DNA from 2 places in the Cellulomonas pasadenensis genome. Region 2 is predicted to be linked to the other one. Evidence: predicted binding sites of a transcription regulator. Region 2 holds the regulator's gene; the other holds the start of a gene.
What was found. The regulator HrcA, encoded in region 2, represses chaperone genes, less so after heat shock. The targets are predictions, from matches to a motif close to TTNGCACTCGNNNNNNNCGAGTGCNAA.
Positions count from the first base shown of each region.

Region 1 (4,953 bases), on a different contig from region 2:
CGCTGTTCCACGTCCCGCACACCGTCGAGGACGAGCCGGCGCTCGACCGCACGCTCGCCTCGTGGCTCGCGTTCGCCGACGAGAAGGTGCGCGAGGTCGCCGTGCTCGCGGAGGGCCTCACCGAGGGCCGCGAGGCCATCCACGAGCAGCTGCTCGCGGCGTCCGACGCCGTGCGCAGCCGCGCCGCGGCCCCCGGCGTCGTCCGGCCCGAGGTCCGCGAGCGCGCCGCCGGGCTCACCGACGAGCAGTTCCGCCGCGGACCGTTCGCCGAGCGCAAGACCGCGCAGGCGGAGCGCCTGCAGCTGCCCGCGCTGCCGACCACGACGATCGGCTCGTTCCCGCAGACGCCGGAGATCCGCAAGGCCCGGGCCGCGTTCGGCAAGGGCGAGCTCACCGCGGAGCAGTACGAGGACGAGATGAAGGCGGAGATCCGCCGCGTCGTCGAGCTGCAGGAGCGGATCGGCCTCGACGTGCTCGTGCACGGCGAGCCCGAGCGCAACGACATGGTCCAGTACTTCGCGGAGAACCTCGACGGGTTCGCCGTCACGCAGAACGGCTGGGTCCAGTCGTACGGCTCGCGCTGCACGCGCCCGTCGATCCTCTGGGGCGACGTCTCGCGTCCCGCGCCGATCACGGTCGGCTGGACCACGTACACGCAGTCGCTCACCGAGAAGCCGGTCAAGGGCATGCTCACGGGCCCGGTGACGATCCTCGCGTGGTCGTTCGTCCGCGACGACCAGCCGCTCGGTGACACCGCGAACCAGGTGGCGCTCGCGCTGCGCGACGAGATCGCCGACCTCGAGGCCGCCGGCATCGGCATCGTCCAGGTCGACGAGCCGGCGCTGCGCGAGCTGCTGCCGCTGCGCGAGAAGGACCACGCCGCCTACCTCGACTGGTCGGTGCGCTCGTTCCGCCTCTCGACGGCGGGCGTGCGCCCGGAGACGCAGATCCACACGCACCTCTGCTACTCCGAGTTCGGCGAGATCATGGACGCGATCGACGGCCTGGACGCCGACGTGACGAGCATCGAGGCGGCGCGCTCGAAGATGGAGATCCTGGGCGACATCGCGGCGGCGGGCTACCCGCGCGCGGTCGGCCCGGGCGTCTACGACATCCACTCGCCGCGCGTGCCGGGCGAGGCGGAGGTGACCGAGCTGCTCACCGAGGCGGTCCGCACCATCGACGTCGACCAGCTGTGGGTCAACCCCGACTGCGGCCTCAAGACCCGCCGCTACGAGGAGGTCACCCCCTCGCTCGAGCACCTCGTCGCCGCGACCCGCACGGTCCGCGCGACGCTCTGACGGACCGGGTCGGCGTCCGCTCGCGCCGGCCCGCACCGCCCGCGGCGTGCCCACCGCCGCGGACCACGACGGCGCCCGTCCCTCCCGGTGGGGAGCGGGCGCCGTCGTCGTCACCGGCTCCGTCGCCGGCGTCCGGCCGACGTCGTCCCGCTCGCGTCAGACCGGCACGACGACGTCCTTGCCGTCGACCACCGCCGCCGCGGCGACCTCCAGGGGCCGCGGCGTGAGCGCCAGGTACGTGAGCCCGCGCTCGCTCGACCGGTGCTCGACGACGTCGTACCCGCGCGGCACCGCGTCGGTCCCGAACAGCCGCCGCCCGTGCCCGACCGTCACGGGCGCGACCAGCAGCCGGTACTCGTCGACGAGCCCGGCCGCGTGCAGGGTCGCCGCGAGCCGGGCGCACCCGTGGACCTGCAGCTCGCCCTCCCCGCGCTCCTTGAGCGCCGCGACCGCCGTGACGGCGTCGCCCTCGACCCGCCGCGACCCCGCCCACTCCTCGCCGCCGAGCGGGCTCGACGTGACGACGTGCTTGGGCAGCCCGTTGAGCTGCACCGCCGCGGGGTTCTCCGCGTCGGTCACCTGCGGCCAGTACGCCCGCATCAGCTCCCACGTCGTCCGCCCGAACAGCAGCTCGGTCGTGCGCGCGAACCACCCGCCGACGACCTCGCCGAACACCGGGTCGTCGGCGAACGGCACGACCCACCCCCCGGCGGTGAACCCGTCGCTGGTGTCCTCGTCGGGCGCACCCGGCCCCTGCACCACCCCGTCGAGCGTCATGAACTCGTGCACCGTCAGCCGCATCGCGCACCTCCGTCGTCGTCGGGATCCGTCCCGGGGTCAGACCGCCGCCACGCCCCCGACTCACCGCCCGGCACCACCCGGACCCCGACCACCTCCGCCGACCTCGTCGGACGTGCGTCGACCTCGTCACGGAGGAGCGACGAGCTCGGGGCGCATCTGACGAGGTCGGCGTGCCGTGGCGGGTTCGGCGGGCGCGGGGTGCGCGTCACGGCGGCCGGAGGCGGTCGGGGGTCCGGCGGGCCGGCGGCGTCGGGCACACCCGGGGACGACGACGGCCCCGCCTCCCGGGCAGGGGAGGCGGGGCCGTCGGTGGTGCGGGTCAGGCGGTCGCGTCCGCCGGGTGGGCCTCGACGTGACCGGCCTCGATGGACGTCGGCCGGGCGCCGTGCTGCACCTCGATGCGGCGCGGCTTCGCCTCCTCCGCGACCGGGATCGTCAGGGTCAGCACGCCGTCGGCGTACGTCGCCGAGATGCGGTCGAGCGCGAGGCCGCGGCCCACGGTGAGCTGCCGGGCGTACGTGCCGGACGGGCGCTCCTTCGCGAGCCACTGCACGTCGTGCTCGGTGCGGCCGGACCGCTGCGCACGGACCGTCAGCGTGCGGTCCTCGACGTTGACGTCGATCGTGCCCGGGTCGGCACCCGGCAGGTCGACGTGCAGCACGTAGTGGTCGCCGTCGCGGTACAGGTCCATCGGCATCGACGCCGACGCGCGGTCGGCCGCGAAGACCTGCGCGAGCACGCGGTCCATCTCCTGGAACGGGTCGAAACGAGTAGCCACGCCCCTCACCTCCTCGACGTGGGGCCTCGGACCTCCCGGGCCCCGGTGCGTCCCGGTGCCCTCCGGCACCGGTGGCTACACGCAGATATCTAGCACTCTCGGGTCGAGAGTGCCAGTCCCCGCGCGGCGGTGTTCGCCCAGGGAGAACGGGGGGTCAGGCGCTGGGACGGAGGGTCAGGCGCTGCGGCCGACGCCCGGCTGCGTGCCCGTGCCGGGCCCCGAGAACGACGAGACGAAGGCGCTCAGGCCCTCGACGATCCGCACGTCGGCGTCCAGCCACGGCACGTCGTGCCACTGGCCCAGCGGGAGCCAGCGCAGCTCGTCGTGCTCCACGAGCGGCTCGGGCTCGCCCTCGACGACCTCGGCGAACCACAGCCGCATGACGTACCGGTCGGACAGGCGCCACGCGCCGTCGTCGGGCCCGAGGAGCTCGACGCCGAGGCCGACCCGGACGCCGAGCTCCTCGCGGAGCTCGCGGTGCAGCGCCTCCTCGGGCGACTCCCCCGGGTCGACCTTGCCCCCGGGGAACTCCCACCGGCCGGCGAGGCTGGCCGGCGTGGCACGGCGCGCCGCGAGGAGGAGGCGCGGGTCGTCGAGGTCGTCGACGACGGCGGCGGCCACGACGAGGACGGGCGGCGTCATGCGGGCAGTCTGCCAGGCACGCGTCACGGCCGGGTCACGAACCGGGCCGGACGGGCTGCAGCCGCACGCGCCCGGTGGGACGTCCGCTCACCCCCGGCGGACGTCGAGCGGGTCGTGGTCGTGGGACCGCACCCGGAGGGTGGTGCGTCAGCGGATGCCGTGCGCGACCGCCCAGGCGACGGCCTCGGCGCGCGTGGAGGCACCGATCTTGCGGTAGACGCTACGGACCTGCGACTTGACCGTGTTGCGCGTGACGAAGAGGCGGGTGGCGATCTCCTCGAGCGTCACGTCCTCGGCGAGCTCGGCCAGCACGACGCGCTCGCGCCGCGTGAGCGAGTGACCGGTGAAGGTCGCCGCGGTCTCGCGGGTCTCCAGCATGCTCATGATGTCCTCCGGTGGGCGGCGGGGTCGGACCGTCCGACCCCGCGAGGGCTGCGTACCGGATGAGAGGGACGTGCGACGGTCCTATGACGGGACTTTCGCCACCAGTTCTCTCCGACCACCGACGGTTCCCCCCGCGGTGCCGATCGCTGCACCGAACAAGACGGTCCGGGACCCGGTCTGATACACCGCGTCACGGTCCGTCGCCAGCACTGTGCGCCCGATCACCCGTTCGGGGCAAGCACCCGTCAGGTGGGAACCGTCGATCGATCACCCGTCCGGCGCAGTCGCGTCCGTTTCGTCTGGGAGGTCTCACCCACGGCCGCCCGCGGCGGCATCAGGGGTTGAGCGCGCCGTACTCCTCGGCGGACAGCAGCGGGCCGGTCTCCGCGACGTCGACCCGCAGCAGCCAGCCGGCGCCGTACGGGTCGGCGTTGACCACCGACGGGTCGTCGACGACGCCCTGGTTGACCTCGACGACGGTGCCCGTGACGGGCGAGTAGAGCTCCGAGACGGACTTGGTCGACTCGATCTCGCCGATCACCGAGCCGGCGGTCACGGTGTCGCCGACGCCCGGCAGCTCCACGAACACGATGTCGCCGAGCGCCTCGGCGGCGACGGACGTGATGCCGACGGTCGCGGGCGACCGGTCGTCGATCCACTCGTGCTCGGCGGTGTACTGCAGCGTGACGGGCAGCTCGGCGGCCATGGGTGCTCCTGTCGGGGCGAGGTCGGGTGCGGGCACTGCGGGTGGTGCGGGTGCGGCGGTGGTGGGTCGGTCGCGCGGGTGCGCGACGTCGTCACCGGGGACGACGGTAGAAGGGCAGGGGCACGACGCGCACGGGTTCGCGCCGGCCGCGCACGTCTACGGCCAGCTCGGTGCCCTCGGCGGAGACCTCGGGCGTCACGTACGCCATCGCGACGGGGTGGCCGAGCGTCGGCGAGGGGGCGCCGGACGTGACGGTGCCGACGGCGGGTGCGTCGGCGGCCGTCGAGGCGTGCACCGCGTACCCGTGCCGCGCGGCACGGCGGCCGAGCCCCTGCAGCCCG
Region 1 covers NZ_JBFTEP010000083.1:3,675-8,627, forward strand. The annotation lists gene metE (5-methyltetrahydropteroyltriglutamate--homocysteine S-methyltransferase) at 1-1,301, shown strand, start outside; gene AB6N23_RS12275 (dihydrofolate reductase family protein) at 1,458-2,102, opposite strand; gene AB6N23_RS12280 (Hsp20/alpha crystallin family protein) at 2,422-2,880, opposite strand; gene AB6N23_RS12285 ((deoxy)nucleoside triphosphate pyrophosphohydrolase) at 3,055-3,522, opposite strand; gene AB6N23_RS12290 (LuxR C-terminal-related transcriptional regulator) at 3,670-3,906, opposite strand; gene gcvH (glycine cleavage system protein GcvH) at 4,241-4,612, opposite strand; gene gcvT (glycine cleavage system aminomethyltransferase GcvT) at 4,704-4,953, opposite strand, start outside.
Region 1: AB6N23_RS12280 (Hsp20/alpha crystallin family protein) is a predicted target of HrcA. The motif match lies at 2,970-2,996, and genes of this name have one in related genera.

Region 2 (4,953 bases):
ATCTCGGCGTACGCGTTCCGCCGGCTGACGGGCGGCGTCGTCGCCCCCTGACGGGCCCGACGCGCGACGCGACGCCTCGCGACCTGCCCTGCCCTGACGACGACGCCCCCGCCGGTCGGCGGGGGCGTCGTCGCGCCGGGCGGCAGCGGGGCGTCAGGCCGTGACGAAGTCGATGAGCTCCTCGACGCGCCCGAGCAGGCTCGGCTCGAGGTCGGCGTAGCTGCGCACCGACCGCAGGATCCGCACCCACGCGCGGGCGACGTCGGCCTGGTCGTCCGCCGGCCAGCCGAGCTCGCGCAGGATGCCGCGCTTCCACTCGGTGCCGCGCTCGATCGTCGGCCACGCGGTCAGGCCGAGGCGCTCGGGGCGCACCGCCTGCCACACGTCGACGTACGGGTGCCCGAGCACGAGCACCGTGCCCGCGGGCGCGGACCGGACGACCTCGGCGGCGATCCGGCTCTCCTTCGAGCCGGGCACCAGGTGGTCCACGAGCACGCCGATGCGCCGGTCCGCCGTCGGGCGGAAGTCGCGCACCGCGTCGGCGAGGTGGTCGACGCCCTCGAGCAGCTCGACGACGACGCCCTCGACCCGCAGGTCGTCGCCCCACACCTTCTCGACGAGCTCGGCGTCGTGCTTGCCCTCCACCCAGATGCGGCTCCCGCGCGCGACGCGGGCCCGGGCGTCGTGCACGGCGACGGAGCCGGACGCCGTGCGCGTCGGCCGCGCGGGCGCCGCCCGGGTCACGGGCGGGACGAGGACGACGGGCTCGCCGTCCACCCAGAACCCGGGCCCGAGCGTGAACGTGCGCGTACGGCCGCGGCGGTCCTCGAGCACGACCACGTGCTGGCCGCCGGACTTCTCCACGCGCACCACCGCGCCCACCCACCCGGTCTCGACGTCCTCGACGACCAGCCCCGTCTCGGCGGGCTGGTCGCGCGACGTCCGCGCGGGACGGTGGTGCCGGGTCGGGCCGGCGGACAGGACGTCGGGGCCGTAGCGGTCGTGGCTCACGCGGGGCACGCTAGCCGCCCGCCGCGGCGTGCCGTGCCGGCGCCGCGCGGCTCGGCGTAGAATTGGCACTCGCGCTCGTCGAGTGCTACCCGCCGGGGACCGCCTCCCACGGCGGGGAGCACGGGCGCGGACCCGCGACGCACGGGAGGAGGGGCCATGAGCGAGGACCGTCGGCTGGACGTCCTGCGCGCGATCGTCGAGGACTACGTCGCCACGCGCGAGCCCGTGGGCTCGCGCGCGCTCACGGAGCGCCACGCGCTCGGGGTGTCGCCGGCGACGATCCGCAACGACATGGCCGCGCTCGAGGACGCCGGGCTCATCGTGCAGCCGCACACGTCCGCGGGGCGCGTGCCCACCGACCTCGGCTACCGGGTCTTCGTGAACCGGCTCTCGGGCGTCAAGCCGCTGTCCGCGGCCGAGAAGCGGGCGATCGGCACGCTGCTCGAGCAGGCGGTCGACCTCGACGACGTCATCGACCGCGCGGTCCGGCTGCTCGCCCAGCTCACGCAGCAGGTGGCGGTCGTGCAGTACCCGTCGCTGCGGCGCTCGGCGCTGCGGCACGTCGAGTTGGTGCCCGTCGGCGCACGGCACCTGCTGGTCGTCATCATCACCACGACCGGCCGGGTCGAGCAGCGCACGCTCGAGCTGCGGGAGGACGTCGACGAGGCGGTGGTCGCACGCCTGCGCGTCCGGCTCAACGTCGCCGCCGCGGGCCTGCGCCTGCCCGACCTCGACGTCGCCCTCGACGCGCTCGCGGACGAGTTCGCGGCCGACGGCTCGGCGCTCGCCCGCGCGGTCGTGGCCGTGGTGGGCGAGACCCTCGCCCAGGAGCGGGAGGAGCGCGTCGTCGTCGCGGGCGCCTCGCACCTCGCCCGCAGCGCCGGTGCGGACTTCCCGCACACGATCGGCCCCGTCCTCGAGGCGCTGGAGGAGCAGGTCGTGCTCCTGCGCCTGCTCTCGGAGATGGCGGAGGACACCGCCGGCGTGGCGGTGCGCATCGGGCGCGAGACCCAGCACGAAGGGCTCGCGGAGACGAGCATCGTGACGAGCGGCTACGGCGCGGAGGGCGGCGTCGCCGTGCTCGGCTCCGTGGGGCCGCTGCGCATGGACTACCCCGGGACGATGTCGGCGGTGCGGGCCGTGGCCCGTTACCTCACGCGCATCCTCGCCGGCTGACCGGCAGGGCCGACCCCATCCGGACGGGCCCCCGACGAGCAGGAAGCGAAGAGCACCCCACGTGACGGACTACTACGAGATCCTCGGCGTCGCGCGCGACGCCACCCCGGAGCAGGTCAAGAAGGCGTACCGCAAGCTCGCCCGCGAGCTGCACCCCGACGTCGCCGGCTCCGACCCGGCCGCCGAGGAGCGGTTCAAGGACGTCTCGCGCGCCTACGACGTGCTCGGCAACCCCGAGAAGCGGCGCGCGTACGACATGGGCGCCGACCCGGCGTCGCCCGGCGGCGGCATGGGGGGCGGCTTCGGCTTCCAGGACATCTTCGAGACGTTCTTCGGCGCGGCCGGGCCGGGCGCGCCCCGCGGCCCGATGCCGCGCGCGCGGCGCGGTCAGGACGCGCTCGTGCGGCTGGACGTGGACCTGGCGGAGACGACCTTCGGGGCGCACCGCGAGGTGCAGGTCGACACGGCCGTGCTCTGCCCCACGTGCGGCGGCACGTGCTGCCGCCCCGGCACGTCGCCGCGCACCTGCGAGGTCTGCGGCGGCCGCGGGTCCGTGCAGCGCGTCGCGCGGTCGTTCCTCGGCCAGGTCATGACGACGCAGCCGTGCGCCGCGTGCCACGGCTTCGGCACCGTCATCCCCGAGCCGTGCACCGAGTGCGCCGGCGAGGGCCGCGTCCGCTCGCGCCGCACCCTGTCGGTGGACGTGCCCGCGGGAGTCGACACCGGCACGCGCATCAAGCTCACCGGCCAGGGCGAGGTCGGTCCCGCCGGCGGCCCGGCCGGCGACGTCTACCTCGAGATCCGCGAGCGCCGGCACGACACGTTCGTGCGCAAGGGCGACGACCTGCACGCGACCCTCGAGGTGCCGATGACGGCGGCGGCGCTCGGCACGGTGCTCAGCATGGAGACCCTCGACGGCCCGCGCGAGGTCGACCTGCGGCCGGGCACGCAGCCCGGTCAGGTCGTCACGCTCAAGGGGCTCGGCGTCGGCCACCTGCACGTCGGCGGCCGCGGCGACCTGCACGTCCACGTCGACGTGCACGTGCCGACGGCGCTCGACGACGAGCAGGCGGAGCTGCTGCGGCGACTCGCCGGGCTGCGCGGCGAGGAGCGCCCCGACGCGCGCCTGTCGGCCGCGAACCCCGGGGTGTTCGCCAAGCTGCGCGACAAGCTCGCGGGCCGGTGAGCGCACCCGTCTTCCTCGTCGAGCCGGGCGCGCTCGCGGCCGTCGCGGCCGGCGGGGAGTTCCTCCTCGACGGCACCGAGGGCCGGCACGCGGGCGTGGTGCAGCGCCGCGCGCCGGGCGAGCGGGTCGACGTCGTGGACGGCGCGGGCGTGCGGCTCGTGGGCACGGTCCGCGCGGTCGGACCCGAGGGGGTGCGCCTCGCGGTCGAGGACGTCGTCGTGGAGGACGAGCCGTCGCCACGGCTCGTGCTGGTGCAGGCCCTCGCCAAGGGCGACCGGGACGAGATGGCGATCGAGGCGGCCACCGAGGTGGGCGCCGACGCGGTGGTGCCGTGGCAGGCGGAGCGGTCGATCGTCGTGTGGCGCGGCGAGCGTGCCGCCAAGAGCCGCGCCCGCTGGGTCGGCACGGTGCGGGCGGCGACCAAGCAGTCCCGCCGGGCGCGGGCGCCCGAGGTCGCGCAGGCGGTCGACGGCGCCGGGCTGCGCGCGCTCGTGCAGCGCACCCGGGAGGCCGGCGGCTGCGCGCTGGTGCTGCACGAGGAGGCGACGACGCCGCTCGCCGAGGTGGTGCTGCCCGCCGCCGGCGACGTGCTCGTCGTCGTGGGGCCGGAGGGCGGCATCGGCGCACGCGAGCTCGACGGGCTGCTCGCGGCCGGCGCCGTCACGGCGCGGCTGGGCCCGCACGTGCTGCGCACGTCCACGGCCGGGCCGGTGGCGCTCGCCCTGCTCGCGCAGCGGCTCGGTCGCTGGGGCTGACCGCCGCTCGCGCGACGCCCGCCGCCGGATCCGCCTCCGGGCAGCGAGTGCGCGCGGCGGCCTCGGTAGGATGGGCCCAGGCCCACGGCGTCCCCGCGCGGCCGGCCGGACGCAGCCGCGCGTCCGGCACGCCGCACGAGCGAAGGAGCGCACGGCGCCCGCCGAGCACATGGCCGACTCCAGCCCCGCACCCCGCGTCCCCGACGAGCCGCACCACGCGCGCGTCGAGCACCGCATCACCGTCCCCGCCGAGGTGTCGATGGTGGAGCTGCTCGGCCTGCGCGACGAGGTGCTGCGCGCCGTCGAGGACGGCTTCCGCACCGTGGACGTGCACGTCCGCGGCAACGAGATCACGCTCGCCGGCCCGGCCGGCGACGTCGGTCTCGTCACCCGCCTCGTCGACGAGCTCGTCGAGATGGCGGTCGCCGGCACCCCGCTGAGCCCCGAGGTCGTCACGCGCTCGGTCGCGATGCTCACCGCCGGCTCCGAGGCGCGGCCCGCCGACGTCCTCACGTTCAACATCCTGTCCACGCGCGGGCGCACGATCCGGCCCAAGACCGCGGGGCAGAAGGAGTACGTCGACGCGATCGAGCGGAACACCGTCACGTTCGGCATCGGTCCCGCCGGCACCGGCAAGACGTACCTCGCGATGGCGAAGGCGGTGCAGTCGCTGCAGGCGCGCCGCGTCAACCGCATCGTCCTGACGCGCCCCGCCGTCGAGGCCGGCGAGCGGCTCGGCTTCCTGCCCGGGACGCTGTCGGAGAAGATCGACCCGTACCTGCGGCCGCTGTACGACGCGCTGCACGACATGGTCGACCCCGAGTC
Region 2 covers NZ_JBFTEP010000065.1:9,624-14,576, forward strand. The annotation lists gene AB6N23_RS10645 (hypothetical protein) at 1-51, shown strand, start outside; gene AB6N23_RS10650 (DUF3097 domain-containing protein) at 154-1,011, opposite strand; gene hrcA (heat-inducible transcriptional repressor HrcA) at 1,168-2,187, shown strand; gene dnaJ (molecular chaperone DnaJ) at 2,249-3,373, shown strand; gene AB6N23_RS10665 (16S rRNA (uracil(1498)-N(3))-methyltransferase) at 3,370-4,128, shown strand; gene AB6N23_RS10670 (PhoH family protein) at 4,298-4,953, shown strand, end outside.